DNA from 3 places in the Alteromonas sp. PRIM-21 genome. Region 1 is predicted to be linked to each of the others. Evidence: predicted binding sites of a transcription regulator. Region 1 holds the regulator's gene; each other region holds the start of a gene.

Region 1 (10,558 bases):
TGCTAGTTAAGCCCGGTGAGACAATTCCCATTGATGGGCTGGTAACAGAAGGTAACGCTGCGGTTGATGAGTCTATGCTAACGGGTGAATTTAACCCTGTGCGCAAGACAAACAACAGCGTTGTATATGGTGGTACCGTATGTCAGGATGGCAGCCTTACCATTACTGTTACGCAAACACTTAAAAATGCGCTGGTAAATCAAATTGTGAGGCTTCAAGCAAGTGCGATGGCCAGCAAACCCAAGGCCGCGCAAATAGCCGATAATTTTTCTCGATATTTTGTAACTGCGGTACTGCTGATTTCAGCGTTAACCTACACCTTTTGGGCCTATAACGGCAGTGTTGATGCATTTTGGATCACCATTTCGGTGCTAGTAGCAACCTGCCCTTGCGCCTTAGGGTTAGCCACACCATCAGCGCTCACTTGCGCTATGGCGAAATTAAACAGACAAGGCATTTTGCTAAAGCGAGCCGATGCTCTTGAGCAAATAACTGGCATTGACACTATCGCGCTCGACAAAACCGGTACGCTTACACAAGGTAAGTTCACTATATCAAACGCCTGGTATGCTGACGGCGTAGACAGCGACAGCGCGTTTTCCATTGCACGCGCACTTGAATCTCGCTCTGAGCACCCTATTGCTAAAGCCTTTAGCGGGGATAAAGCCTTTAGCGATAATAAGACCGTTAGCGGTGATAAAACGTCAAACGGCAACACCGTACACAAAGTGTCCAATTTTACGGTCACGCCAGGTGGTGGAATTAGCGGTGAAATTAATGACACACTATTTTGCATGGGCTCAGCAGCATTCAGTGTTCACGAATCACAGCAATCATTTATCGAGGGTTACCCCTCGGCTAATGTGTTTCTTACCGTCAAAGGCCGTATTATGGCGGCTTTTGAAGTTCGTGACTCACTGCGTGACGATACCCAAGAAACCCTCGATATATTGGCAAAAAGTCATACCCTAGCTGTATTAAGCGGCGATACACAGCAAAACGTCGACTCCCTAACGAAACCTTTACCAATTTCCACCGCTAAAGGGGGTCTTACCCCAGAACAGAAATACGAAGCGGTTCAAGCTATGCAGCAATCGGGCTCCAAGGTAATGATGATGGGCGATGGTATTAATGACGCGCCAGTGCTTGCTAGTGCCGATGTAGCGATAGCAGTAGGTAATGCGACAGATGTTGCGAAGACTGCTGCCGACGTGATATTGCTAGGCGACCAGCTACTTTCTGTACCGGAGTTAATTAAAACCTCGCACCAAGTGAAACAAAAAATAAGACAAAATATTGGTTGGTCGTTAGGTTACAATGTGCTGATCTTACCCTTCGCCGTATCAGGCCTGCTTTCACCGTGGATGGCGGTTGTTGGAATGTCATTAAGCAGTATCATAGTAGTGACAAACTCTACGCGACTTCTGGGCAAATAGTATGAGCATAATTTACGTTTTAATACCAATCGCGATCATCATAGTAGCTGTGGCAATTGTGATATTCTTCTGGGCGGTTAAAACCAATCAGTTTGAAGATTTAGACCGTCAGGGTTACAGTATTTTGTTTGATGATGACCTTCCGCCTGAGGAAAAAAAGCTCGCTGAGCAACGCAAGCAATTTCAGGATAGTAAAGTAGATAAAAGCCAAGAGTCGCATGGAGGGGATTAATTATTTCTCAGCCTTTCTTATCGGCTTAGCTGGCGGTGTTCACTGCGTGGGCATGTGCGGTGGTATAGTGGCAGCGCTAAGAATGGTGTCACCAAAAGGTGCTTCAGCATTACCCTATACCCTAGCCTACAATATAGGACGTATAGCAAGCTACACCATCGCTGGCGCGCTAACTGGGGCGCTTGGAAAAATAGCCGCCGACTACGTGCCCCTTGCCAACTATGCCCTATCTTTGCTTAGCGGCCTTATGCTGTTGTTGCTAGCCTGTTATTTAGGTAAATGGTGGACGGGTTTAACGGTATTGGAAAGCGCTGGAAAAGGATTGTTTTCTAAACTGCAGCCACTATCTAAGCGTTTTTTACCGTTCAAAACCCCTTTTAGCGCTATCCCTTATGGGTTTATCTGGGGCTGGTTACCTTGTGGATTAGTGTATTCAACACTTACTTGGTCTTTGGCTGCTGGCAATGCAGTACAAGGCGCCGCCGTGATGTTTTTCTTCGGTTTAGGTACTTTGCCAACGCTACTCGCAGCAAGTGCAGGCAGTCAGTATATTGTTAGTAGTTTTCAAAACAGTCACGTTAGACAACTCATCGCAGTAATAATGGCCATATATGCAGCCTATCTTATTCATGGCGCAATCGTTTAAAAATAGGTGTATTATTGTCGTGGGGTCTTTAAAAGAGCATGCATTATGAGCAAAGGAAGCCAATTTTCTATTCACTGTCAAAACTGTAGCTTTAGTCACCTGTGTTTACCCGTTGCACTAAACAAAACAGAAATTGAATCTCTTGACGATATAATCGAGCGCAAAAAACCGCTTCATAAAGGCGATACGCTCATTCAAACTGGCGATAAATTTCGTTCCCTTTTTGCGGTAAGAACAGGTTCTTTTAAATCATTTGTAACTAATCAAGAAGGTGAAGAGCAAATCACCGGCTTCCACTTCCCGGGTGATATTATTGGTTTTGATGCCCTGCGTGAAAGTAAGCATCAAAGTTACACTTCTGCGCTAGAAACCGCCATGGTGTGTGAACTGCCTTATGACACACTTGATGAAATGTCGGTTCAATTTCCCAAACTACGCCATCAGATCATGAGCTTTATGAGCGCTGAGATAAAACAAGATCACGACATGATCATGCTTTTAAACAAGCGTACTGCTGAAGAGCGTTTGCTGTATTTTATATCACACCTTTCCCAGCGTTTTGAAGAGCGTGGCTTTTCGCACAGAGAGTTTCACCTAACTATGACCCGAAACGAAATCGGCAACTATTTAGGCTTAACGATAGAAACCATTAGCCGTCTATTAAGTCGTTTTCAGAAGGAAAACATTATCAAGGTAGACGGAAAATTGATCTCTATTTTGGATTTTGATCGGTTAAATACCAAGCTAGAGGCGTTAAATGGCCCTAGCGTAGTTTGTAACGGTTAATTTATTCTTCTTTTATCTTAAGCGCGCTACATGCGCGCTTTTTAGTTTATCAACGAATTATTTACGCCTTGATCCAAAACAACTCACGTTTTTCTAAATGTCGTTTATAGTTAATGTAAATGGTTTATATAAACTGTTTTGAAACAATATCGATGTCGACAGCGATACGAAGCTTTGTAGTTGAGGAGACGTTATGATTGAGTGTAAACGAATTCTTGCCGTGGTGGACGCGGAACGCGACAACCAGCCTGCCCTAAGCCGTGCCTATGAACTTGCATCAAAAACCGGCGCCACGGTTACCGCTATGATGGTGGTATATGATTTGTCTTACGATATGACAACCATGCTTAGCCCCGACGAACGTGAATCAATGCGCGATGCCGTTACAAAAGAACACGCCAAATGGCTATCTGCCCAGCTAAAAGAACAAGGCTTTTCAGAGACCGATATTGTGGTTGAGTGGAACAACCGTGCTTATGAGTCGATTATTTATTACGCCCTTAATAACCAAATTGACTTAGTAGTAAAAGCTACTAAAAAACATGACGACCTTGCGTCAGTGATCTTTACACCTACGGACTGGCACTTAATGCGCAAATGCCCTCGCCCTGTACTACTCGTGAAAGAACATGATTGGCCAGAAGGCGGTGAAATCATTGCTGCAGTGAACGTAGGGAGCGAAGATGATGAACACGCTGCACTAAACGACAAGCTTACATTAATCGCGAATGACTATGCCTCTTTGCTGAAAGGTAACGTTAATTTAGTCAACAGCTACCCTTCAACACCACTCAACATTGCCATCGAAGTGCCGGAGTTTGACCCAGACACGTATCACGATGCGGTAAAAAACCATCATATTAAAGAAATGCGTAGTCACGCACTCAAATACGGTATTCCAGATAATAAATGTGTGGTTAAAGAAGGCTTACCTGAAAAAGTTATCCCACAAGTAGCAAAAACACTGGATGCAGAGTTAGTTGTAATAGGTACCGTGGGACGGGTGGGTATTTCAGCAGCGCTTATTGGCAATACTGCCGAACACGTTATCGATGAACTGAATTGTGACGTATTAGCAATTAAGCCCGATGGATTTGAATCACCTATAACCGTGTAGTTAACGACTTAATTGCGCTTAAATATCAAGACACTTAATGGCGACAAATGGCGAGTCGGCGATGGGCGCTTTTCATAAAAAAACTCGCATTTAGCGGTTAATTACGCGAATTAATAACACACGCTTTAATCAGTACTTAACGCTTCTCGATAAATTTAACCACTCAGCCATAGTCTCGAAAAGGCGCTTTAATGTATAATGACGCCTTTATCACAAACCAAGCTAGTTAATTATGAGTTTAGGCACAAGCAGTGCTGACGCGCCGACGTTAAACGCCGCGCAAAGTAAGCAAAAGTACAACTTCAACAAACTTCAGAAACGACTTCGTCGCAACGTGGGTAAGGCCATTGGCGATTTCGGTATGATTGAAAACAACGACAAAGTCATGGTGTGTTTATCTGGCGGTAAAGACAGCTATACCATGCTTGATATTCTATTGTTTTTAAAGAAGATTGCGCCTATTCATTTTGATATTGTTGCGGTAAATCTTGACCAAAAGCAACCTGGTTTTCCCGAACATATCTTACCCGAGTACTTAGACAGCATTGGCGTTGACTACAAGATTGTAGAAGAAGACACCTACTCTATTGTTAAAGACAAAATTCCTGAAGGGAAAACGACCTGTTCGCTTTGTTCTCGTTTGCGTCGTGGTATTTTGTACCGTACAGCGAAAGAGTTAGGCGCGACTAAAATTGCATTAGGTCACCATCGTGACGACATGCTAGAAACTTTTTTCTTAAATATGTTTCATGGTGGTAAGCTAAAATCTATGCCACCAAAACTGGTCAGCGATAACGGTGAACATATTGTTATTCGCCCACTAGCTTACTGTAGCGAAAAGGACATTTTGAAATATTCACAAGCCGCTGAGTTCCCAATAATTCCGTGTAACCTTTGTGGTTCACAGGAAAATCTACAGCGTCAGAATATCAAAGCAATGCTTCAAGACTGGAACCGCCGTTTCCCAGGTCGTATTGAATCAATGTTCCGCGCGCTTCAAAACGTGGCCCCTTCACACCTTGTAGACAGTAACCTTTATGACTTTAAGTCTATTGCCACCCAAGACGGCCCCGTTGCAGATGGTGATATCGGATTTGATGAACCTTCTTTTACTACAGAAAATAGTGCAGATCTTAGCGATGAAGATAACGCTATCGAGGTAGTAAATATTATGGAACCAAAGTAAATGAAAATTGGACTTGCGTTAGGTGCCGGTGCCGCAAGGGGCTGGACTCACATTGGTATAATTGAAGCGTTGGAAAAGCTTGGCGTTAAAATTGACGTTGTAGCTGGTTGCTCGATCGGTGCTTATGTTGGCGCTGCCTACGCAAGTGGCAAGCTAGAAGGTTTAAAAGAATGGGCCTGTTCGCTTAGCGACTGGCAGGTGCTCGCGCTTATGGGTGTAGGGCTCAGGCGAGGCGGCATTGCTAGCGGACAAAAAGTTTTTGACAAGCTTGCTAGCGAGTTTTGTGTTTCCTCGTATGAAGAAATGCTTAAGCCCTTTGCAACAGTGGCGACTGACCTATATACAGGACGTGAAGTGGTATTTAATTCAGGTCCTATTGGCGACACCATTCAAGCATCTTGCGCTATTCCGGCACTTTTTACGCCCGTGGCACATGGTGATCGCTGGTTAGTAGATGGCGCAGTTGTTAACCCTGTACCGGTTAACCTGTGTCGACAGCTAGGCGCAGACTTTGTAATTGCAGTTAATCTTAACGCCGATTTTCGCCCGCTTCGATTAGAAAAGTTAAGGCAAGATCACGAAGAAAACCAACGTAAAACCGAAGACTTTTTTACTAAAAGCCAAAACGTATTGCGTCAATGGTTTTCGCCAGACAGTAAAGATGACAAAGCATCAGAGGAAAATGAAGAGCAGCTTCAAGTTAATGCTTCTGACGATGTGAATACTGAAGAAAGTATCGCGACCGATGTTATTGAAAAAGTCGAAGAAGAATTTACCGAAGTTCCGGCAAAGGTGAATAAGCGCAATCCGCCGGGGATTATGAGTGTAATGAGCAGTTCACTTGAGATACTTCAAGCTCGCGTTACCCGTTCACGTTTAGCCGGCGATCCGCCAGATATACTTATCGAACCTCAACTTACTGATGTGGGTATTATGGAGTTTCATAGGGCGGAAGAACTGTGCGCAAAGGGCGAAGAAACCATCGCGCGCGTTGCTGAGCAAATTAGGTATCAGTTGCTAACCTGATACCTAATTGTTCAAAAGGTAGATTAACTAGACGCCATAGCTGTTACACGCAGCGGCGCTTGAGGCAGCGTTAAGCCTTTCGCCTCATTTATCCACTCTTGCTCTAAATGCAGAACACCGTTGTTAATTTGTACACCCTGCGGCGTAACGAAATCTAAATTTTTGTCTTCGAACTGAATCATTAAGCCCTTCACCGACGGCATCATAAAAGACAAAAAGCTCCCCATTTCATTGAAAAAGGCTTCATACTGTTCATACAAGAAAGTGAGTTCTTCTTTTTTGTAATACTGTTTAAGGTATTCTGGCTTGGTTTCAAGCTGCACCGACATATCACAAACGTTCGCACGTTCGTTTAAGTCAATACGTACCAGTGCATTAGCCATTTTCAGTGCTTTTTCAGTGGGTACGGTAAAACGTCCTTCATCTGTAACTTCTAGTGGCATTGTTTTCTTATCGGTAACGATAGATGCACCGTTAACCTCGCATAAACGCCCTTCACCTACTCGGACAAAACCAAACGCAAACTGAAGCGCTTGGGTATCTTCGTTATCTAGCTTTTTAACATGGCTGTAGAAACGGCTGTACTCTACATCTATCGTTTCAGCCGTTACGGATGTACTAGCAAAACCGACAAACAGAGATGAAGCAAGAAATAATGCAGCGCGTATCATTCGGATAAAAACTCCTCGTTAAATAGGATCATTGTTTGGAGCTCTTCAACATAAGCGGCTCCTCGCTCGGAATAATTCATTAGCCCTTCTGCCAATGCAACACCAGTAATGGGTAATTGGTTAGCTCTCAGTCGGCTGCGTATCTCTCGTAAATCAGCATAGGCATCGTGTCTGTTGAGGTTACGCATATAGGTGTACGTAGCGCGAGACAGACTATCAAACTTGGCTACTTCGTGTGATGCGCCGGCATTTCGGCGATTTGGGACGAAACCACACCCTTTTGAAAAACACCATAAACCGAAAAAGTTGTAGCCCTTTCTTGCAAATCGGCTTGTTCCCCAAGCAGATTCATTCGCAGCCTGAACAAGTACCAGCTCTTCAGGTAAAACATCAATTTTCTGCAGTAAGGCCAATAGTTTAGTCTTTAAAGGCTGTGTAGACTTTACCCGATACTCTTCTACAAGCCATTCAAGCCTAGCCATGTCATCTTCTGAAAGCGATTCGTTGACTAACGCCTTCCTATACAAGGTTTGTACATAATGTCTTAAGGTAAGTAAGTAGGCATTTTGCTTCTCTACCTCGGGCCGTAGATAATTAAAAAAAGCCTCTTTTTTTTCTTTTACGTTGCTATAAACAGAGAAATCAGGCACAGGTTTCTTCGCTTCTACCGTTTGCGGTATGTCTAAAATATCCGGTTCGTCCTTAGTAAAAATAATGGCGTTAATGACAATGACCGCCAAAACGCCTAGCGTTATAAGGACAATTTTAAAGGTTTCTCGTTTATGCATCGAAGCTCGACTCATTCACATCATTTACAGATGCTTCCGTGCTCACTCCTTGTTCGCCAATCAGTTCCTGATAGAGCAATCCCATCATACTAAAATAAAAAGGTAACACCCAGATAAGGGAAAACCCGAACGTCAGTGGTACCGACACGAACAATAAGAAGAGCACCCCGAAGATACTGGCAATTTGAGCCCAGTACGCGTTGAATACACGGCAAGAAAGAATAATTGCGCTAATTGGGGTTAGTTTTCTGTCGGCCACTAACATAAGAGAAAAAGACGACGCTAGATAGAAATACACGCCTGGTAAGATAAGCAGCATCATGCCTAACTGCACAAGAATACTGCTAACTAACTGGGTTAACGCAACCAGAAATATGAGGGGGAAAAACTGAAATACCGTAAATACCGATGTTTTTACGCCTCGCGCTATAAAAACGCCCATCATGTATAAGCCCGTAAGTAACGGCGCAACAATGCAGATTGCTACAATCTGGATAATAGACTGGTGCTCGAATACATAGCTACCGTCGTCATTGATGGTAATGTACTGTTGGGCAATCACTCCAAGCACTACAAAGGTCAAGAATAAAACAAGGCTACCTTGAAACAATGATGAAAAATTAGCTTTTGTTAAACCGGCAGCGCGGCGCAAAAGACCTTTAGTATCGAATTGATACTGTTTAGACAACGTATTGTTCAGGCGGTCTGGGTTTACGTCTTTCACACAACTCTCTTATATTTTTGGAAAAATCGGCGCGATTATACCAATTCACAAAAATAAATGCCTGCTTGTGTATTAAACAAAAGTTAACCCAACACCAACTTAGCTGCTAACCCCACTAAAAGCACGCCCATAGCCCTATCCAACCAATAGCCTTTTTTGCCAATAAGTTCGGCGACTTTACTGGTACTTAAAAGGTAGGAAAGGAAACAGAACCATAACCCCGTGGCAAATGCTAAGTAGATACCATAACCAAGCTTTACGCTAAATGGCGTATCGATACTGATGATAGCGGTAAAAAGTGAAAGGAAAAACAACGTCGCTTTAGGATTAAGTCCGTTTGTCAGAAAACCCATCCAAACGGCACGTTTTGCCGAGATTTGTGATGTCTTTTTTTCTGTATCTATATCCTGCTTCTGCTTTACAGGGCCGCTTCTAAGCGCTCCGAAAGCAAGATAAAGTAAATAAGCAGCAGCAACGTAGCTAAAAGTGGTAAAAAGCCAAGGCGTAGTAGCAATTACCACGCTTAGCCCTACTAGCGAATAAGCAACATGTAATAAGATTGCTAGTCCAATACCGACACTAGTGTACATGGCTATACGTCTACCATAGGCAACGCTGTTTCGAACAACCACCGCAAAGTCAGGACCTGGGCTAGCAACAGCCACAAGATGTACCAGTGCAATGGTAAGAAATTCGTTCATATACTGCATGTTTTGCGCCTCCTACAGCGCATATTTTGAAATTATTTCATCAACCCATTGCGGAACTATACGCGAGGCAGGACCGGTGAGTGATTCGTCAAACAAGGCATTGGATACACCTGGTTCTAAATTCGCTTCTATTGTGTGTGCCCCATTTTCTTTAGCAATCTGCACAAAGCCAGCAGCGGGATACACATTACCCGATGTACCAATAGCTATAAATACATCGGCCTGTGAGAGCGCATCGTATATTTCTTCCATATACATAGGCATTTCGCCAAACCACACGATATCCGGTCGCAGGGTGACTCTGTTACAGCAGGGGCATTTTGTGGTGTGATCGAAGCTTTCACGCCAATCAAAAGTTTGCTGGCTAATAGCACAGCGCGCCGACAGTAGTTTACCATGCATATGATAAACCGACTCACTTCCCCCACGCTCATGTAAGTCATCTACATTTTGCGTCACCAACGTTAGCTTATGACCGAAGGCTTTCTCGAGTTTAGCAAGCGCCATGTGTGCTGCGTTGGGCAAAACATCATTCTGTTGAAGCTGTGCTCGCCGCGCGTTATAGAAGCGATAAACCAAGCTGGGGTTTTGTTCGAACGCTTCGGGTGTAGCGACTTCTTCAACGCTGTGATTTTCCCAAAGGCCGTCATTATCGCGAAACGTTTTTAATCCAGATTCAGCGGAGATGCCCGCACCGGTGAGAATAACAATATTGGGTAAGGATTGATTAGCTGACATCGGGTTATTTTTACTCTGTCGCAATAAAGCGAGTTATTCAGTTTATTTTGCAGTTCGCGATAATATCGTGCTTAGGCATACATCGCACATAAATGATTTCAGCACTTCACGGCTTCTATGCTTTTACACGCCTTTAACTACAGGGTACTGAGTATTAGCGCCCCATTCAGACCAGGAACCATCATATACCGAAACTTGCGTAGCGCCGCACATAAGGGCTGCAACACCAATGATACAAGCGGTAACGCCTGAACCGCACGTGCATATAATAGGTTTACGTAAGTCGACTTTTGCTTGTGCAAAAACAGCGTTAAGTTCATCTAAAGGTAAGAAGTGGCCGTCTTTTACTAATGTATCGAAAGGTACATTGAATGCGCCTGGCATATGTCCTGAGCGCACACCCTCGCGGGGCTCCGAAATTTCGCCTTTAAAGCGCGGGGCACTTCTCGCATCAAGCAATTGCGCTTCGGTATTTATAGCTTGAAGCACTGCGCTAGA
Region 2 (10,558 bases), on a different contig from region 1:
AACAAGTGGAACACTGGCGGTGGTGTCAAATGATGTGGCACCACCTTCGTTAGTTATCGTTAATGTGTACTGAACTGTATCACCAGCATCTACATTACCTGCAGAAGTGGCAAGTGAAACCGTCAATTCTGGTGCACGAACTATTATCTCAGCAGATTTAAGATCGGCGCTAACAGCGTCTGGTGTATTGGTTGATGTTCCCTGGAATAAGTTAGCTAACCTTAGACCGTCGGCATAAGGCTCGTCGGTAACCTCAACGGTAAAATCAACTTCAAGCACTTCAGGCGTAGAGGTTGAAATATCCCCCCAGTCTAGGGTTACGCTGTTTTCCGTGGTCGATAGCGTTATGCTAGGTGTAAGCGACGTTATTGTGTTCTCAGGGCCATAAGCGAAATTAGCGTTATTCGAAAAATCTGAACTAGTACTAATCGTTGACGAGGAAACTAGGAACACAGGAAGCGGCAAAAAGTCTTTGAAAACAATGTCGTTTGTATCGCCCGACGGAATATTCATGTGCAGGCGATAAGTCACGCTTTCACCCGGTGCGTACTCAAGAACTTCTGTAGTCGTATTATTGTCAGAATTTACGAGGAATTTAGTGGTTGTTATTCCTTCAATAGATACTGAATCACTAGAACCTTCCAAGCAGCTTGACGCACCACTTGCTAGGTTATATTGCGCACTTTGAGAAAATGACAGCGAATCGTTTGCAACAACAGGTGCGTTACTACTGACCCCGGTATAACCACCAACGTAATTTTGCTGTATATCAACAGTGTAAGAAACCGTTAAAACGCTTCCACCAGCAAGCGTGCCTGTTGCGTTAGTAACGTTGTAGGTGATTGTCTCATTTTGACTGCTATCAGTACTTGAAGCAGGCCTTGGTATGTTAAACGTACTTCCGCCATAGCTAACCGTGATATCTGATGAAAAATCTACGCCATCGGCGATGGTATCGTTAAGTATTAAAGAATCTACCGATATATAGTCAGAAATTTGAATAGAGTTAGTGACAGTGAGCGTGTTGCCAGGGCTTGATTGGGTGGCGTTAACGCGTTGCTGAATTGCAACATGCTTTGCCGAAACCGTATCACTGCTAGAAACCTGGGTAAGCCCATTGCCGTTAAAACTGGCATTAAAATCTAACGGGTGAACAATACTTGACGTACTACACTGCTGCGCATCTAATACATCGATAAAATGCATAGGGTAGCTAACGCGCACATCATTTTCGCTACTTGTTCCCGTAGCAGAAGCACACGAAACATCTAAAGTGCCACCCGGGTTTGTCGTAGAGGGTTCACTATCTATAGAGCACCCAGTTCCACCAGTTATCGTAGCTTGAGCACTGTATTGAACGCCGCTGTTTAAAACATCCGTAAACTGTAAGTTGTTTATGGTAGGGCCGTTTGCTACATCAACCGTATGGGTAACGGTTGCTGAAAAACTTGGACCCGTAGCAAGCTCGTTTTCCGCAGCCGAGCTTTGCGTGGTTACTTGGTAAAGTGCCGCCTCTACCGACGCACTTTGCGTTGTGCCTACTATTGGGCCATTGTCACCTGTTGCCGTGTCGCCAAACTCATATACGGGTGTAACTTCAATAACAAACGCTTCCGCAGGCGTTGCATTGCTGTCGATAGTGAAACACACATTAGTTGTTAAATCAGGGCCGTTGGATACAACCGAACCCACTGGTATGTCTACCGTTGAAAAGCTGTACCCCTGCGTTCCGCTAACGGTTTGAGCGATGATAGGATCTTCAAGTTCATTATTGTTCGCAATGGGGTCGAATGTGCCTACATTAATTGTATCACTGTTGCTTCCTATAAATGTCGCACCATTGAAGGTTAAGTCGGCATCATGAATAACACGCAGATAAGGACCATAGCCAGTGGTACCTGAGTTAGTTAGTGGTATGTCGTAACAGAATGACTCTCCAATAAACGCACTTTGCGGCGCTGTGTTGGTGATAACAGGGGTTGCTGCTTGTGCAGTTTGTAATGCACCTAGAAGTAATGAAGTACCGATAATGGCTTTGGACAATGTGCGGATCATGTCTTTCCTTTAGCGCGTATATTTATTAGAGAGATAGCTCTCTTCCATAATCTTTAATTGAGAAAACTTTTTTGAAAAGCTCTCGACAAGACTTTGAACGTTAGTTCAAGGATTTCGATTTCGCCAACAAATCAAACATTAAAATTAAATAAATAATAGCTAATATTTGTTGTTTATTAATAAGTTAGCGTAACGAAGCGCGGACGATACAACGATAGATCTAGCAAGAAAACTAGACATAAGGATAAGGAAAGACTCTAGGGGTAACTCCCTATTTAAATTTGCAATCGCCCGCCCGGTAGCGCCTTGAAAAGCTTTTCTGATAATAATTTTGTTTAAATTAAGCATTTGTCCAAACATTAAATTTTTGTTTTATGCGGCTCATAACATGAATAACACTTGTATTTATTGACCTTTGACAATAAACTTTCAGTAATTTCTGAAACTTCTGGAAAATAAGAATGAAAATGACGCCTTTAATTACATCTGCAGTCATGCACTTTGGCGAAATGGGAAGTCGCTGGGGCTTCAATCGAACAGTTGGGCAAATACTCGCACTTATTGTGCTAAACGAAGAGCCCATTTCGGCACAAGAAGTTGCCGATGCGCTCAATATATCCAGAGGAAACACTAGCATGGGCTTAAAAGAGCTGCAGTCATGGCGCCTTGTTAAACAACACCATGTTCCTGGCGAGAGAAAAGAGTTCTTTATTCCCGCGGGTGATATCTGGACACTGGCGAACAGAGTATTTGAAGAGCGCCGAAAGCGTGAAATAGACCCAACCATGAGCCTACTTCGGGATTTACTTCTCGATGCACCTGCAAATGAAAAGGAGGCGAATGCTCAACATAAACTGAACGAAATTCATGATTTACTCGAATCAATTACGGCATGGTCTGAAGAGCTTCAGAATCTTGGGCCTGAAAAGTTAAACACGTTGATGAAGTTAGGTTCTGGCGTGGGCCGTATGCTTGAGCTTAAGGACAAGCTACTTCTGGGGAAAAACAGCGTTAACTAAGGGGGCTCTCTGTGGATGCATTCTTGCTGTCTCGTTTACAATTTGCGTTAAATATTAGTTTCCATATTTTGTTTCCAACCATCACCATGGCGATGGGCTGGTTTCTATTTTATTTTAAGCTGCGCTCTAACATTTCAGGTCACCCTGTGTGGATGCGCATGTATCGCTTTTGGGTACGTGTTTTCGCTCTAAGCTTCGCATTAGGTGTAGTAAGCGGCGTTACTATGTCATTTCAGTTTGGCACCAACTGGCCAGGGTTTATGGAAAAAGTTGGCAACGTAGCTGGCCCGCTTTTAGGCTATGAAGTCCTTACCGCATTTTTCTTAGAAGCCACGTTTTTGGGGATCATGCTATTTGGTATACGCCGTGTTCCTAACTGGCTGCACACGGCATCTACTCTTATTGTCGCTATTGGCACCACAACGTCTGCATTTTGGATACTAGCGCTTAATAGCTGGATGCAAACGCCACAAGGTTTTGAAGTAGTCGATGGTGTGGTTTATGCCACAAACTGGAAAGAAATCATTTTCAACCCATCTTTCCCTTATCGCTTTGCTCATATGATGTTGGCGTCTGGGTTAACGGCTAGTTTCCTTATTGCCGGACTTTCAGCATACCGCATGTTAAAAGGTGACGATAAGCTTGCCCCCAAACTAGCGCTTAAAACAGCTACCTACACGGCAGCCGTGCTAATTCCTTTGCAAATTTTTGCGGGCGACATGCACGGTTTAAATACCCTTGAACATCAACCTCAAAAAGTGGCGGCGATGGAAGGGTTATGGGAAACCACTGAAGGTGCACCTTTATTGCTTTTTGCTATTCCAGATGAAGAAAGCAAAGAGAACCACTTTGAAATTCCCGTTCCCTATGGTGCAAGTTTAATTCTTACCCATGAACTCAAAGGAGAGATAAAAGGGCTTAATGAGTTTGAGGGAGAGCACCCACCTGTAGCCCCTGTTTTCTTCGGCTTCAGAGTCATGGTAGGTATGGGTATGCTAATGCTGGCTGTTTCATGGCTGGGTAGTCTTTACCTTATTCGCAAGAAAGAATTTCCTGTGTGGCTGAAACGCACGTTTGCGGGCATGGCATTTAGCGGCTGGATAGCTACGCTCGCTGGCTGGTACGTTACAGAAATAGGTCGACAGCCTTATTTAGTAAGTGGCGTATTAAGAACTGCTGATGCGGTTACTCAACTACCACCTGCTAATATAGCGCTGTCATTCACGCTTTACCTTGTTATTTACACAGTGCTTTTAATCGCATACATGGGAACGCTTATGTTGATGTGCCGTAAAGCAGTGGAGATCGAGGAAATAACGACGGAAGAGCGCGAAGTAGCGAAGGCTAAGATGCAACCCTCTGAACCTGACCCAAGCACGGTATAAGGAGAGCAAACATGTTTGAAAATATATCAGCAGAAATGCTTGGAAACATCTACGTCGGCTTACTTGGTTTATCTGTATTACTGTACGCTATTTTAGACGGCTATGATTTAGGTGTTGGTGTATTAATACCGCCGAGAACAGAGGCTTTCCGCGATGATATGATAGCCTCTATTGGGCCTTACTGGGATGCCAATGAAACTTGGCTTGTGCTTGCCATAGGCTTACTGCTTATCGCTTTTCCTGAAGCCCATAGCGAGTTTCTGCAAACTCTGTACTTACCTGCAACTTTCATGTTGTTAGGGCTTATTTTGCGCGGCGTGGCGTTCGATTTTCGCGCTAAAGTTGTGCAAGTGAAAAAGCGTAAATGGGATTTGGTATTTAAATACGGTTCGCTTTTAACTACGCTTGCGCAAGGTTACATGTTGGGCATTTACGTAACGGGGCTTCGCACTGATATTTGGGCTCAAGGCTTTGCTCTACTTGCGGCATTTGGAGTAACTGCAGCCTATGCATTTATTGGCTCATGCTGGTTAATACTTAAAGGCGAAGGAGAGCTTCAAGCAAAAGCGTATTACTGGGCACGCCGAGGTTTGGTTGTATTGGCTGTGGGAATTACTGCAGTAAGTATCGCAAACTTATCCTTACACGATGATGTGCGAGACTTATGGCTGTCAGCACCTTGGGGCTATGTGCTTTTTGCTATACCTGTAGCATGTTTTGCGCTTTTAGCCTTATGTGGCGTGTTGCTTAAAAAGCTGCCTGACGCTAAAGGTAAAGGTGAATGGCTTCCGTTCTTTATAGCCTTGCTTGTATTTTTACTTTGCTTTAGCGCATTTGGCATTAGCTACTACCCGTTTATTATACCTGGGCAGATGACGGTGATGGATGCCCTCAGTGATGCTAACTCCCTGCGCTTCTTGCTAGTCGGTGTAGTTATTGTTGTGCCAATCATTCTGGCTTATACGGCCATGGTGTATAAGATTTTCTCCGGTAAATCAGAGAAGCTTTCTTACTATTAGTATTTATTATTGGGATCCCAGCAGATCCTAATTACTCAAAACAATAGTGAACATCATTGAAAGTCAGTGGTGTTCGCTTTCTATCCAGCGCTATACTTGGCGCTTATACGTTGTGAGTTTTTTCTGTTTCCAACTATTTCCTGAACTGTGGCGTTTTCGGCAACCACTAAAGCCTTCGCGGAAACTCGATTTAAAAACCTGCGATCAAAATATGATCCATTCCCTTGAACAATGTATACCAATGAATAGAGGATGCTCAGTTGTACTTAGTCTATCCTTATTATGTGAACGAGATATCTAAATTGTTTAATGACAATTATTTTGTTGACATCAAACTGTAATATTACTATATTTTATTTGGGGCAATTTTTACTAGAAGGAGCCAATACTATGGAAAATGTATTCCATTCGTTCTCACGGTTCTTCAAACGCGCGCACCCCTATACAGTCGCTCATTACATCGGCCGTAAAAATGCGCAGCGTATCTTAGGATGTAAAATTAAAAAGAAATCCAAGATATTTGCCGACCAGCACGTTGAAGACCAAAATCATTAATTTATATGGGGCCCGTCAAACCGGCCCCATTTTTTTTGCGTATTAGATGTGGTTTAAAGGGACTGAGGTTGTGTACTTAATCTGTTCCATGGCAAAGCTAGAGGTAACGTCTGAAAACTCTATACCGTTAACTAGTCGCTTATAAAAGTGGTCGAAGCAATCCATATCGGTGACGAGGACTTTTAGCAGATAATCGTACTCTCCAGACATACGATAACATTCAACAACTTCATCAAATGACGCAGCGTGCTTGGCGAAACTTGCTAGCCATTTTCCATCGTGCCTTCCTGCTTTCACCTGAACGAAAACCGTCATTGCAAGGCCTAGCTGCTTTGCTTGCAACAGCGCCACACGCCTAGAAATTATGCCCTTATCTTCTAGCTTTTGAATGCGTCGCCAGCAAGGCGTGACCGTTAGCCCGACTTGCTCGGCGATTTCTGCAACAGGCGTGTCAGCATTATTCTGAAGCATGGCCAAAATGGCTTTATCTATTGCGTCTATAACGCTCATTTTATCATTAGCCATAGTGGACCTGGTCCTTCATCCCCAACACTTTCAGTTGTACATTTGTTTTGTTGCTCATGCTTTATTTAAAGCCACCAAGGCTTAGAAAAATCCACGTTTTCAGTAGCAATTTCATACTGATAGGGAGGTTTGAATAAATCCCAAAATGCTTCGCGTAGGTCTTCATCCACTATGTTAAGTTTACCCACATCACGATAGCGAGAGAGCAATTTGTTGTAACCATCAATAGGCATTTGCGGGTTAGACTGACGAAAAACAACACGACCGCCAAACTCTTCGAACATGGCTTTTTCTGCTTGAAATTGCATTACCTGCTTGACCGCTATTTCTTCGATTGGTTTAGATGAAGTTTCGCTAGATACCTGACTCTTAAACTTGTCGATAAACTTATTTACTAGCGTTTGGTCAAGAGTAATACCTCTTTCCTTAGCGTAGTCCTCTAACACTAGTTCGAAAATTTTGTTAGACGCGTTTACACGTGTGACATATTCGAGCACTTCGGCGTAGTTATCTTTCGCCTGCTCCTTCATGTTTTGACGCTTTTCTTCACTGGGCATTACGTCTACTGCTCGAATTTCGGTATTGAGCACTGTTGCCAAAACACTCTCGCCAACGACTAGTCCATCTGCTTGGGCGGCGTAAGTAGAGTTTGAACAAAGAAGAAGTAAAGCAGCCAGTGTGGAACGAATAGTTAATGTGATGCGCATAAAGCACTCCCTGAAGGCGTATTCATCATAATAACGAGTAAAGCATTAAACGTCATGACTACGCAACACCGCAGAGCACTGATATTAGGATTATGCTGCGAGCATCGAATTTATTGGGGCGAATGATTGAGCGTCGTCACGCGTTTAGCGTGAGCGTGGCAAATACTGACAATAGAAAGAAAAACGGCGGTCAAATGACCGCCGTTTTTGAATTCTTAGATAGCTTGCACGTTAGCAGCTTGAAGACCTTTTTGACCTTCTTCAACTTCAAATTCTACTCGCTGACCTTCTGGAAGCGTTTTGTAACCGTCAGAGATGATCGCACGGAAATGAACGAAAACGTCCTTGCCGCCGTTATCTTGAGTTAGGAAACCGTAACCTTTATCAGCGTTGAACCACTTAACTGTGCCTGTAACTTTAGACATGTCGTATAGACCTCAAATATCGTATTAAATTGCGCATAAGCGCGTGTAACAAAGTTCTTTAGAGTCTTTAAATTGGCGGAGTATTGGGTCTTACTTACGAATGGACAAACAACTTACAACAAATTACCGGGTAACTCGAGTGGTTTTACATATAGCAAATAATACAAAATCGCGTCTATCTAAAGACTTTGGCTTAGAGCCGTATCCACTATAACACTCTTCGGGACGATTACTATACAAATTAATTAATTAACTACGGATTTCATAAATATTTCACCGCAGCGTAACAAAAATCACAGCCCTTTTCGCCACGCTAAATACCAACAAATTGCGCCAATTACACCTGTACTTGCAGGGAAATACCAGGATAAGTCATAAATTGGCAATATTGCTGACATCAGTACAAAGGTTGCACCTACTAGGCTCAAGTGAGTGGTCTGAGTTGTTTTCTTTTGCTCTTGAATCAATGCCAAATGTGCTCTTTGCTGTTGCAGTGGCAAACGCTTCATTTGCTGTAGGCTATCGTAAAGCAGGTCTGGCATTTCGGGGAGTTTTTCAGACCAGAAAGGTAAGTTGTCTTTTACTTTCCCCATCATAGCCGTAAAACCAATTTGTTCCTTCATCCAGTTTTCAAGAAATGGCTTGGCGGTTTTCCAAAGGTCGAGTTGGGGATACAGCTGACGACCTAAGCCTTCGATATACAGCAAGGTTTTTTGCAGTAGCACCAACTGCGGCTGTACGACCATATTGAAACGTCGTGCCGTGTTGAATAACTGTAGCAGCACATTACCAAAGGATATTTCTGCCAAAGGCTTTTGAAAAATAGGTTCGCATACTGTGCGAATGGCCATTTCGAACTCATCAATGTTGGTATCTTGCGGCACCCAACCTGAGTCGGCGTGAAGTTGCGCCACTTTGCGATAGTCGCGATTAAAAAAGGCGATAAAGTTTTCGGCCAAATAGCGCTTATCTTCGCGATTAAGCGTACCAACAATGCCAAAGTCGATTGCGATATATTTTGGGTTTTCAGGATGGTCCGTAGATACAAAAATGTTGCCTGGATGCATGTCCGCATGGAAAAAACTATCGCGGAATACTTGAGTAAAGAACACTTCAACCCCGCGTTCTGCTAACTTTTTCATGTTGGTATTTTGGGTCAACAAAGCGTCGATATTAGATATAGGTAAGCCGTAAATACGCTCCATAACCAATACATTACTGCGGCAGTAATCGCTGTAGATCTTAGGTACGTATAAGGCATCTGAGCCCTCAAAATTACGTCCTAGCTGGATACCGTTAGCTGACTCACGGAGCAGGTCAAGCTCATCGACAATGGTTTTGCGATATTCCACTACCACTTCTACAGGGCGTAAGCGCTTGCCGTCCGGTAACCAACGCTGTAGGACGTTCGCTAGGCTGAATAAAAGCTCCATATCCGCCACTATGGTATCGCGAATATCTGGCCTTAATACCTTTACTACAACGTCTTCGTTGTTGTGCTTTAACTTTGCTGCGTGAACTTGCGCAATAGAAGCCGACGCGAGCGGCGCGGTTTCAAATTCGCTAAACAACTCGTTCAGATCAGACAGCCCTAGTGCCTGTTTGATAATATCTTGTGCTGCGTCTGACGAGAAAGGTGGCACTTTGTCTTGTAAACGGGCAAGTTCGTTAGCAATGGCAGGGGGAAGCAAGTCTCGGCGGGTAGAGAGCATCTGGCCGAATTTAATAAAAACAGGCCCAAGGTTTTGCAATGCAAGAGTAATGCGCTCGCCAGGAGATTTCCCTTTATGCTTATTGCGCACCCAAAAAATGGCATGGCGCATAATTCGCGCGTACCAGGGTAACCACTTTGCTGGAATAAGTTCATCTAAACCGTGTTCCAACAATACCTTGTTAATTCGGTATAACCTAACAATACGCATTTATGAGCCTGTTTCTCTCAATCTTACTTAAGTTTTTCTTCTAAACGGCGCAGTCGCGCATCGGCACTTTCTGCCCTGTCGCGAAGCGCATTTACTTCATCACTAAAGTGCATTACCGCAAGCTTATGTGCAGCTAGCTGTTTTTCTTCTACTACGGCATTGCCGAAGACTTTCGCCATAGACGCTAGCGCCGTCATCGATTTTTCATGCACTGTTTTTACCGTTTTCACGGTTTGGTGTGCGATAACGTCATTGGTCTTTTGAGCAATCAACTCTTCAACGTCGATGTCGAGCTGCTGAAACAAAGCGCTGACTTGCTGGGCAACGTTCAGCTCCCCTTCTAAAAAGAGTGCTTTTTGTTGAATAAGGCGGGTCAGCTGGCTAGTTTCTTTTAACTCAGGCAAAGTCTGTAGCGACGTTTTAATACAGCAGTCTTTTGCTCCTAGCGATGCAACGGCATCTTCAAACGAGCCTTGCTCGCTGAGTACGTCGACACGGTCAGAAAAAGACAAGGTGATACCGTAAGGCAGCGGCGAAACAAACGCGGTTAGTCTGGCGCCGTTAAGGGCTTTTAACCTTTTTTCGCTGTCTTCATCTAAAGACAGCAGTTTGTTTAGAGCCGATTCAACCGTAGCGGTAACAAGCGCTGTAGTAGGCATTAAAACTTGTAGCCTCTATGCAGAGCCACAATACCGCCGGTAAGGTTCTGGTAATCACATTGTTCAAAGCCAGCCTGTTCAAACATACCCTTCAGGGTTTCTTGATCTGGGTGCATACGAATGCTTTCTGCCAAGTACTGGTAGCTTTCTGCATCATTTGCTACAAGCTGCCCCATTTTGGGCAAAATATGAAAAGAATACATATCGTAAAGTTTGCTTAGCTGCTCTGATGTTGGCTTAGAAAATTCCAAAACCAGTAAGCGACCACCGGGTTTTAACACGCGGAA
Region 3 (10,558 bases), on a different contig from region 1:
TTATATTCAACGCAAACCTTAAGCACTTCCCAATATTGCATTAGCGTGTTTGGAAACAGCACGGCCAATGCCTTACCTTCGCCCGAGCGCCACCCTTTTCTGTAATGTTCAGTCTCACGTTTTCCAACGGCAAGGTTGCTTTCCCCTAGTACGCGTTTAAATGCGTTAATAATTGGGGCTGTTTCCATGTATGACTCCTAACACTCATGCTGAAATTGCTCTAGCAAGTAAACTAAAGGAAAAGACAGTGCCAAGGCAATAATAAAGCAATAAAAAAGGCACTGTCTCCAGTGCCTTCAAATTAAAGATTTGGCTTGATGATTAACTGCTTACTACAAATAGACCGCTTTCGTCAGCATCAATACGAATGGTTGATTCCGGTATTAATTCACCCGCTAGCAGTTGCTGTGCGAGTGGATTTTCCACCTGCACTTGTATCGCTCGCTTAAGTGGCCGTGCACCAAACACAGGGTCGAAACCTGCGTCTGCTAACTTATCCATTGCCGCAGCAGAAAGAGTAAGTTTGTAACCTTTTTCCGCTAGTCGTGCTCTTAAGGAAGCAAGCTGAATTTTAGCAATAGACTTAATTTGCTCTTTACCTAACGGATGGAATACCACTATATCATCGACGCGGTTAATAAATTCAGGTCTAAAATGCTGCCCTACAACGTTCATTACCGACGCTTTCATATCGTCATACTGACTTTCGTTGTGTTTATCTTGGATGATGTCTGAGCCTAAATTAGACGTCATGATCACCACGGTATTTTTAAAGTCTACCGTGCGACCTTGGCCATCAGTTAAACGGCCGTCATCCAACACTTGAAGCAGAATGTTAAATACGTCTGGATGTGCCTTTTCAACCTCATCCAATAAAATAACCGAGTAAGGTTTGCGACGTACCGCTTCGGTTAGGTAGCCACCTTCCTCATAGCCAACATAGCCAGGAGGCGCCCCGACTAAGCGTGCTACCGAGTGTTTTTCCATAAACTCAGACATATCGATACGCACCATGGCGTCTTCAGTGTCGAACATGAAGCCAGCCAAAGCTTTACACAACTCCGTCTTACCCACGCCAGTTGGCCCTAAAAATAAGAAAGAGCCAATAGGACGGTTTGGATCGGCAAGCCCCGCCCGTGAACGGCGAATAGCATTTGAGACTGCTTCAACAGCTTCTTCTTGCCCAACTACCCGTTTATGAAGTACGTCTTCCATGCGTAACAGCTTCTCTCGCTCGCCCTCAAGCATTCGCGCTACAGGTATACCTGTCCATCGAGAGAGAACATCAGCAATTTCAATGTCTGTTACTTTGTTTTTAAGCAACGTGGTCTCTCGGGTCTCATTTTCAGCCGCTTGCTCTAACTTTGCTTCAAGCTCAGGGATACGGCCGTACTGAAGTTCCGACATACGATTCAAATCAGATGCTCGACGGGCAATTTCTAAATCTAGCTTTGCTTGTTCAAGCTCCCCTTTGATAGTTTGGGTGCCCTGCATGGCATCTTTTTCATCCACCCACACTTTTTCAAGCTCTGCGTACTTGGTTTCTGCCTGCTCGCGCTCAAGTTCAATCATTTCAAGGCGCTTATGGCTCGCATCATCTGTTTCTTTAGCAAGCGCTTGCTCTTCCAACTTAAGCTGAATAATCCTGCGCTCCAAACGGTCCATATCCTCTGGCTTAGAGTCTATTTGCAAACGAATGCTAGAGGCCGCTTCATCAATAAGGTCGATGGCTTTATCGGGCAATTGACGGTCACTAATATAACGATGCGACAAACTTGCCGCTGCGACAATAGCAGGGTCAGTAATATCTACCGAGTGATGGAGCTCATAACGCTCTTTTAAGCCTCGAAGAATAGCAATAGTGTCTTCTACGCTTGGCTCTTCAACCAATACTTTTTGGAAACGACGCTCAAGCGCAGCGTCTTTTTCAATGTACTGACGATATTCGTCTAACGTGGTTGCTCCCACACAGTGAAGCTCACCGCGTGCCAGTGCTGGTTTGAGCATATTCCCGGCGTCCATGGCGCCATCGCCCTTCCCTGCCCCTACCATGGTGTGCAGTTCATCAACAAATAGAATGACACGGCCTTCTTCTTTAGCCAATTCGTTTAGTACTGCCTTCAAACGTTCTTCAAACTCACCACGGTATTTAGCTCCCGCCACTAACGCGCCCATATCTAAGGCAAGAACGCGCTTGTTCTTCAAACCTTCAGGCACTTCGCCGTTAATGATGCGCTGCGCTAACCCTTCAACGATGGCCGTTTTACCCACACCTGGCTCACCAATAAGCACGGGGTTGTTTTTGGTTCTGCGCTGTAGCACCTGAACGGTACGTCGAATTTCGTCATCACGCCCAATTACCGGGTCGAGCTTGCCTTGCTCCGCTCGCTCAGTTAAGTCTGTGGTGTACTTTTCAAGTGCCTGGCGCACGTCTTCAGCGTTGGGGTCTGTCACCTTCTGTCCGCCACGCATATCATCGATAGCGCCTTCAATGGCGTCTTTGGTGATATTCAAACTTTTAAGAATTTCACCTAATCGCCCTTTATCTTCAAGGGCAGCTAACACGAAAATTTCCGACGTTATATATTCGTCTTTTCGCTGCTGAGCTATTTTGTCGCAAAGGTTCAGCAGAATACCACTATCCTTGCTCAACTGAACATCGCCACCAATGCCTTCAATTCTAGGTAAGCGTTCAATAGCCTGACTCAATGCAGAGCGTAGCGCATTAACATTGATGTTTGCTTGATCAAGTAGCGGACGAACTGAACCACCTTGCTGGTTTAGCATGGCGGTCATTAAATGGACAGGTTCAATATATTGATGGTCTCGCCCCAATGCGAGTGATTGAGCATCGGATATCGCGAGCTGAAATTTACTGGTAAATCTATCTAGTCTCATATTCTCAACCTAATGAATAAACAACTATACCTGCGATAACACGCCGCGATTACGAACATTTTAACTCTCGCTGAGTGGGTAATGATCTGTGCGGAATGGTATTCTTTATGTTCTAGTTATGTAGGCTGCTCAATTGCGATTCAAGTACGAGATTGAAAAGTTAGCCAAAAAATAACAAATACTGTAGGAATTTTGATGTAGCGCAAATAAATGATGGGATTAAGAACTACTGCCCTTAGGGCCGGGTATCTAAAGCATACCTATTACGCTAACCATTCGCCCAGTTGTGCGTTTGTTTTGGTGAGTAGCTCTTCGATGCGAATAGAAGCGTCGCTCGTCAGTGTAAGTACACAGGTTACTTTGCGTAATATCTTCAACGCCAGTTTGCTGCAATTGCATCTGTGCTACTAGAGGTAAATCTAATAAGTACTTCCCTTTATTAGTACTATTGGCAATAGCGCCATCTATGTGGCTAAATTTACTTGCCAACTGTGCATCTACTTCATAGCAAGCGCCGCTAATTGCAGGTCCTATCCATGCTATGAGCTTATTAGCATTACAGCTAAAGTGTCCAACTGCATTGGCGATAATGTTTGTTTCGAGACCTTTCCAGCCGGCATGCACTGCAGCTACTAGTTCACCACTTTCATCACACAACAAGATGGGCACACAGTCTGCGGTCATCACCGCACAAAAGTGTGACTTGGAAGAAGAGTACGCTGCATCCGCAGTGGTATCCACGCTTGGCAGTGACACCACCCGATTACCGTGTACTTGCTCTAGCCACGTTATTTTTTCGCTGTGTGGGATCAGGCTTCTATTGGCTTTAACTAATAAAAGGTCATCCCCCACGTGTGCACCAACATTTAGACCTGCAAAATCCCCCATACTACCGCCCCCCAATCTTGTCGTTGTATATGCGACAATGTTAGAGGGGCATGACCATGCCGGACTGATTAAATCCAACGATGACGTAATAGGTGAATTTGCAGCTGAAAATGTCATAGTGTCATCTGCTTAAAGCATATCTTGCGGGTTGTCTGCAGAGTCTTTCTTCACCGCCTTAAGCAAGTCTTGCATATCTTGAGGCAGAGGTGCCTTCCAGGTCATCCACTCTTCGGTCTCAGGATGGAATAGCGATAGCTGAGCGGCATGTAACGCTTGGCGCTGGAATCCGCGAAGTGCAGCAATAAATTCCTCAGACGCACCTTTAGGTAAACGCGGACGCCCGCCGTACACCTGATCGCCTAACAGCGGATGCTTTATATGCGCCATATGCACGCGGATTTGGTGCGTACGACCGGTTTCAAGTTTCAAACGCAAGTGAGTATAAGCGCGGAACTTTTCAATAACGCGATAATGCGTTACTGCTGGTTTACCCATTTCGCGAACTGCCATGTGCGTGCGCTTTGTGGCATGCCTGCCGATAGGTTCATCTACAATACCACCCGCAACCATAGTACCTAAAGCGATGGCTTCATATTCACGGCTCATCTCACGGCGCTGTAGCTGATCCACAAGGTGCGTTTGCGCAGGTATTGTTTTTGCTACTACCATCAGACCCGTAGTGTCTTTGTCAAGACGGTGGACAATGCCTGCTCGGGGAACTTTGTCAATTTCAGGATAGTGATTTAGCAATGCATTAAGCACTGTACCGCTTGGATTTCCCGCACCAGGATGCACGACTAAATCAGCAGGTTTATTTATAACTAAAATATGCTCATCTTCGTAAACAATATCTAGCGCAATGTCTTGCGCAACACTTGTTACCTGCACGTCCATTTCGGCTTGTACAGTAATGAGTTCATCCATTTGCATTTTGTGTCGTGGAACGGTGATTACTTCACCATTTACCGAAACATTCCCGTCTTGAATCCAAGTTTTTAACTTAGAACGAGAATATTCAGGGAACAAATCAGCCAAAACCTGATCTAAGCGTAAACCAAAATGCGCAGCTTCCGTTGAAGCTTCTAATTGTATTGTGTTCGGCGACTGTGTCATAACACCATTGATTACGTCTAAAAAAGGGTATTATAACAAGTATTCACGCTGTACACTGCCTTGTTTACGTTTTTGTATGGTTTTTCTCGTCGTTAGTACGTTAGAATGCAATTAAAGTGTTGTTGTTTAACACATGAGCTTAGACAGCGAAGTATTAAACTGTTTAGCAGGAAAATAGAATTATTATGAAATCATTTCGTCTACTGGCTCCCGTTTTATTGGGCGCTATGGTATCTGTCGCAGGATGTAGTTCTTCAGATAAAGAAGAGAAAGCCGTTTTAGCTAACATGGGTGCACAGCAACTGTATGACAGAGCAAAGCAAAGCATGGAAGTCGGTAACTTTAGCGCTGCTGCTCAAACGTTAAGTGCGCTAGATTCCCGTTACCCGTTTGGACCACTGTCTCACCAAGTACAGCTAGATCTTATTTACAGCTACTACAAGTCGGGTAAGAATGAAGAAACACTTGCCACCATCGACAGATTTATCCGTCTTAACCCTAATCATTCGGATGTTGACTACGCATATTACATGCGTGGTTTAACTAACATGGAATCAGACAGTAACCTATTCCAAGAGTTAATGAACATCGATCGTACGGATAGAGACCCATCAAAATCTCGCGCAGCGTTTGAAGACTTTCGTCGTTTGATTCAGCAGTATCCTGACAGCAAGTATGCGGCTGATGCGAAGCAGCGTATGGTTCATATTAAAGACCGCTTGGCGCGTTATGAAATTGCAATTGCACGTTTCTACATGAGAAGGGAGGCGTATGTTGCTGCTGCCAACCGTGGTCGCTATGTTATTGAGCACTTCCCGAACACTACGCAGGTCCGACAAGCCCTGGAAATTATGGTTTCAAGCTACGAACAGCTTGGTCTAACTGAGCTTCGTGATAACGCCATGAAGACACTTAGACTTAACTATCCGGATAGCGAGTTTATTAGCTAGTCTAAGCAAGTTCGAAGCGCGAACGACTATTGAACATTAATATTTAAAACGAAAAAACGCACTTAAGTGCGTTTTTTGTTATTTAGCGATTGTAAGCAAAGAAGCAGACAAGCAACCGTTTTAAACCTTAGCGGAAGAAGAGATGGCTAAATGGATTTAATAGTCTCGCTAAACCGGAAGTAAAGTGTAATGGCTGATCTACAATGCTAAATACTAAGCAACCTTCTTTTCCTTCAGCTTTGGGCGTATGGGTCTTTTCACCATCCATGAAAATAAAGTCGCCGGTATCATAGCGGCTAAGTCCATCGCTAAACTCACCATCAATAACTAGCGTGTATTCGGTTCCTCGGTGAGTATGCTCTGGCACACTACCGCCACCGCCCATAAATATAAAATTGGCTACACCCTGATTACCTAAATCAACTGGGGCCTGCCATAGCTTACCGACTAAACTAGACCAGTTCCCGGTCTTGTCGATATACCGGTGAAGGGTTCTAGGCAAAGTAAACGTCCTGCCATCCAATTCAATAGTATTTAATTTTTCTGATTTAGATGGTGCAAGAGGCTTTTTAAAAGATTCTCGATACTCAGAAACACCAACAGTTTCGACACTGCCGTCAGGGGTTTGTGGGAGTTGTGTAATTTGTGAAAACATATCGCCAAACTGAAGGGAAGCATCAGAAGTCGCGAAAGCATTTTCGCTTACAGATGACACCATTTGTGCAGCTAAGCTTTCTGTCTCAATCTCAACGAATCGTTGGCATTTCGGACACATATCACAATGTGCTGAAACCATTAAAGATATAGCAGGTGACAGCGTGCCCTCAACGAAATCTTTAAGTTGTTGGGCACTGGGATGAAACCTAATCATTATCGTTTAACATGACCTTTAATCGTTGAAGCGCCAAACGCGTGCGTGACTTTACCGTTCCTAACGGAATGGAAAGTTCATCGGCAACTTCCTGTTGAGACTTGCCATCAATGTAGATAGCTTCAACTACCGCTTTTTGTTTTACCGGCAGTGATTCAAACAAGTGACCAATTTGCTCTAAAGTAACTTGCTCGTCAAGTGGCGCCTCATTAGCATCTGCAGTTTGCTCACAAAGCACTGGCCACAGGTCATCAGAGCATACATCTTCTTTTCGGTTCTGCAACTTACGCAACATATCAAAGCGTATGTTACGCGCAATTGTGAATATCCATGTCGATGGAGACCCTTTCTCAGCGTTGAAAAGGTGCGCTTTTTGCCAAACATTTGACATAGTATCTTGCACAAGCTCCATAGCTAACGCTTCATTACCCATTTGTTTTAAAGCATATGAACGTAAGCGAGGTGCGAAGTAATTAAATACTCTAGCAAAGGAGCGTTTGCATCTGGCGTCAGCAACCGCCACTAGGTAATCAGACATTTCAGTAGCACATTCTTTAGGTTTGATTGTGCTGTTGCTTTGTTCCAAAGGAATTCCAACTAACATAAGATTCGTCCGCTTTTCCGTTTTGGTTGTATCATTCTACGACGTTCTGACTTAAAACGTTTGCGAAAAACGCAAATGTTGGATTACGAATTTGTAATGTCAACTTCAACTCTCAAAACTAGGCAATCAGTGCAGAAAGATAATTTACCAAACTAGTACATTCTCTTTGTGCTAAAAAATGCTGTTTTTGCGAGCCATCCACTGGCAGTAACTCCAACCATCTATTTAATACCCAGTTGGGACAATCAAATTTTGGTGAGTCGTATAACGACGCCAGTTCTTCGTAATTTCCAAATATTTCTTTAAGCCGCTCGTCCATAGGCGCTATTTGTTGAGGGGCCAAATCGCATTTCCAAGGCGCTAACACCTTACAACTTCCAGTGCGAAGACCGTCTTTTTCGACTTCAATGCTACTTACCTCAACTAAGTGAGAACCAGCAACCTTTATGCCAAGCAACCCATCGTCGAGCATATCAAAGTCAACAACCTGTGCGTATGTCCCTATTTTATGGATATGTTCATTTGAATCTTTGTCACCGTTTGCATTTAGCATACACATCACAAAGCCTTTATTTTCGGCACATGCCTGCTTAACCATACGCACATACCTAGGCTCAAAAATACGCAACGCCATTCTGCCTTCAGGCAAAAGATGCGCAGATAAAGGAAATAAGGGAAAACGTTCTACACTCATACTCAACACTTCCGAAAACACGAAAATACTTACGCGACCGAGTACAAATAGGATCGAATGGGAAAATTTTTCACAGATAAACTGAAAAACATGATCTTAAGTTCAGCAATTAATGTAATTTAGATTTTGTATAAAAATACTAACAGATTTGATATCAGAGACTTGCAATCGATAATCAAAAAATGGTCGAGAGATTAAAAGAAAGTCACAACTTATCTGTCAACCGGTACCTAATATTTTAACGTGAAGGATGCTATATGGATGTCATCGCGCGCTTTTGTAAAATTTACACAGATATATGTCAGATATCTCCAGATGACTTGGAAGACATCTATGCCAGCGATATTACATTTATCGATCCCATCACTGTGCATAACGGAATAGACGAAGTTAAAAGCTACTTTTCTAACCTTCTTACCCAGGCCGAAACGTGCAAGTTCGATATAGCAAACATTTTCCAGTGCTCTGTACAAAATAACCAAAGTCAATCCGAGGTGACTCACGTCATAAACTGGACAATGACCCTCGTCCTCAAAAACAAGACTAAAAAGATAACGCTAGACGGTACAACGCAACTTGGCGTTGCCGATGACATCATCATTTACCACAAAGATTATTACGACTTGGGCGAAATGGTTTACGAGCACGTACCTATCTTAGGTTTTATAATCAAAAAGATAAAAGGGAAGCTGGCAAAATGAAGAGTATCTTAATTACTGGCGCAACATCTGGAATAGGTAAGGCATTAGCAATCAAGTGTGCAGATAATGGGTATAATGTCATTGCCTGTGGACGAAACCAAGATGCCCTCGATGAGCTTAGCAAACATAGTAATATTAGCGCTTGTCAGTTTGATGTGTCAGATGTGGAAGATACAAAGCGAGCATTAGCAAATGTTAAGTTCGATATTGCTGTACTTAATGCTGGTACTTGTGAGTATGTCGACCTTGAAGATTTCGAACCAGACATGTTCCGCCGCGTTTTCGAGCCTAATTTTTTCGGAGTAGTCCACTGTGTTGATGCGCTTCTCCCGAGATTAAAAGATGGCGACAAGCTAGTGATAGTCGACAGTATGGCCCGTCTATTGCCTTTCACACGCACGCAAGCTTATGGCTCTAGTAAAGCTGCCCTTCATTATTTTACGAAGTCTTTAGAAGTCGATCTTCACCATAGAGGTGTGAAAGTACAGGCAGTATCGCCCGGTTTCGTTGAAACACCTTTAACCGACAAGAACGACTTTGAAATGCCGATGAAAATTAGCGCTGAGGAAGCCGCTGAGGCCATGCTCAAAGGAATAGAAAGTAATAAGCAAACCGTTTTCTTTCCTCGCTTCTTTGGGTTTATTCTGCGATTTATGCACATATTGCCGACGCCAATTCAAAAGCGCTTATCCGTGGCCATGCGAAAAAAACAATAAGAGAAGTAAGAATGAATAATAAGATTGCCATAATAGGCACAGGTATTTCAGGGTTGACCTGCGCACACCTTTTAAATAGACAGCATGACATCACCGTTTACGAAGCGAATGACTACATTGGCGGTCACACGGCAACAAAGAAAATCGATGATAACGGCCAGACACATCATATTGATACGGGTTTTATCGTCTTTAATGACTGGACTTACCCGAACTTCATAAAGCTTATTACTCAGCTAAACGTTGACTACCAACCAACAGAGATGAGCTTCTCTGTTATGAGTAAAAAAGCAAACCTAGAATACAACGGTAATAACTTAAACAGCTTATTTGCACAGCGACGTAACATTCTTCGACCTAAGTTTTGGCGCATTGTTAGAGACATACTGACGTTCAATAAAGCGTGTAAAGCCATGGTGGCTGATAAGCGCGACACGTCTTCGTTAACGCTGGAAGATATTATTAAAGAATTAGGGCTAAGCGACGATTTCGCGCGCTACTATATACTACCTATGTGCGCAGCAATTTGGTCTAGTAGCCTCGAACAGACGAGGAAGTTTCCGTTAACCTTCTTCCTGCAGTTTTTTAATAACCATGGCCTGCTCAATATTACTGACCGACCACAGTGGTACACAATTAAAGGTGGCTCAAGCCAATATATCCCCCCACTGATTGCGCCATTTGAGTCTAAAATTAAATTATCTACGGCGGTAGTTTCTGTGGCCAAAAGCGATGATAAGTGGGAAGTTACCGATTCATCTGGTGCAGTTGTGACCTTCGATCATGTCGTGTTTGCGTGTCACAGTGACCAAGCGCTAAAAATGATTCATTCTCCTACTTCACTGCACAAAGATATTCTAGGCAATATTCCCTATGCGGAAAATGATGTAGTAATGCACAAAGACACTGATCAATTACCTAAAAGGAAGTTGGCGTGGGCTAGTTGGAATTACAGCTTAAAAGAAGACTCAAGCGAGGAGGCCCGCCCCGCTTCTGTCACCTACAATATGAACATTCTCCAGCGATTAGAAGCAGAGAATACTTATTGTGTAACGCTGAATAATACGCCTGAAATCGACGAAAAGAGTATTTTGCGAAGCTACCAATACGCGCACCCGCAGTA

What was found. The regulator FNR, encoded in region 1, switches genes on or off when oxygen is low (the NO sensors DNR and NnrR bind a similar motif). The targets are predictions, from matches to a motif close to TTGATCTAGATCAA.
Region 2: IW644_RS16860 (GbsR/MarR family transcriptional regulator) is a predicted target of FNR. The motif match lies at 2,464-2,477, and genes of this name have one in related genera.
Region 3: clpB (ATP-dependent chaperone ClpB) is a predicted target of FNR. The motif match lies at 3,091-3,104, and genes of this name have one in related genera.

The regions. Positions count from the first base shown of each region.
Region 1 is NZ_JADOEK010000003.1:107,497-118,054, reverse strand. It holds gene IW644_RS07195 (heavy metal translocating P-type ATPase) at 1-1,436, shown strand, start outside; gene ccoS (cbb3-type cytochrome oxidase assembly protein CcoS) at 1,438-1,668, shown strand; gene IW644_RS07185 (sulfite exporter TauE/SafE family protein) at 1,655-2,314, shown strand; gene fnr (fumarate/nitrate reduction transcriptional regulator Fnr) at 2,360-3,100, shown strand; gene uspE (universal stress protein UspE) at 3,294-4,217, shown strand; gene ttcA (tRNA 2-thiocytidine(32) synthetase TtcA) at 4,450-5,403, shown strand; gene IW644_RS07165 (patatin-like phospholipase family protein) at 5,404-6,429, shown strand; gene IW644_RS07160 (DUF2987 domain-containing protein) at 6,453-7,100, opposite strand; gene IW644_RS07155 (glucosaminidase domain-containing protein) at 7,097-7,888, opposite strand; gene IW644_RS07150 (stress protein) at 7,881-8,612, opposite strand; gene IW644_RS07145 (LysE family translocator) at 8,696-9,322, opposite strand; gene cobB (Sir2 family NAD+-dependent deacetylase) at 9,335-10,060, opposite strand; gene IW644_RS07135 (sulfurtransferase) at 10,184-10,558, opposite strand, start outside.
Region 2 is NZ_JADOEK010000013.1:82,042-92,599, reverse strand. It holds gene IW644_RS16865 (tandem-95 repeat protein) at 1-2,055, opposite strand, end outside; gene IW644_RS16860 (GbsR/MarR family transcriptional regulator) at 2,517-3,074, shown strand; gene IW644_RS16855 (cytochrome ubiquinol oxidase subunit I) at 3,086-4,459, shown strand; gene IW644_RS16850 (cytochrome d ubiquinol oxidase subunit II) at 4,471-5,478, shown strand; gene IW644_RS16845 (hypothetical protein) at 5,869-6,033, shown strand; gene IW644_RS16840 (Lrp/AsnC family transcriptional regulator) at 6,076-6,558, opposite strand; gene IW644_RS16835 (hypothetical protein) at 6,624-7,265, opposite strand; gene cspE (transcription antiterminator/RNA stability regulator CspE) at 7,481-7,690, opposite strand; gene ubiB (ubiquinone biosynthesis regulatory protein kinase UbiB) at 7,984-9,612, opposite strand; gene IW644_RS16820 (ubiquinone biosynthesis accessory factor UbiJ) at 9,636-10,271, opposite strand; gene ubiE (bifunctional demethylmenaquinone methyltransferase/2-methoxy-6-polyprenyl-1,4-benzoquinol methylase UbiE) at 10,271-10,558, opposite strand, start outside.
Region 3 is NZ_JADOEK010000005.1:8,128-18,685, forward strand. It holds gene dld (D-lactate dehydrogenase) at 1-188, opposite strand, end outside; gene clpB (ATP-dependent chaperone ClpB) at 322-2,898, opposite strand; gene pgeF (peptidoglycan editing factor PgeF) at 3,148-3,903, opposite strand; gene rluD (23S rRNA pseudouridine(1911/1915/1917) synthase RluD) at 3,916-4,899, opposite strand; gene IW644_RS09065 (outer membrane protein assembly factor BamD) at 5,085-5,849, shown strand; gene IW644_RS09070 (ChrR family anti-sigma-E factor) at 5,977-6,720, opposite strand; gene IW644_RS09075 (sigma-70 family RNA polymerase sigma factor) at 6,713-7,324, opposite strand; gene IW644_RS09080 (LON peptidase substrate-binding domain-containing protein) at 7,443-8,018, opposite strand; gene IW644_RS09085 (nuclear transport factor 2 family protein) at 8,276-8,719, shown strand; gene IW644_RS09090 (SDR family NAD(P)-dependent oxidoreductase) at 8,716-9,435, shown strand; gene IW644_RS09095 (NAD(P)/FAD-dependent oxidoreductase) at 9,447-10,558, shown strand, end outside.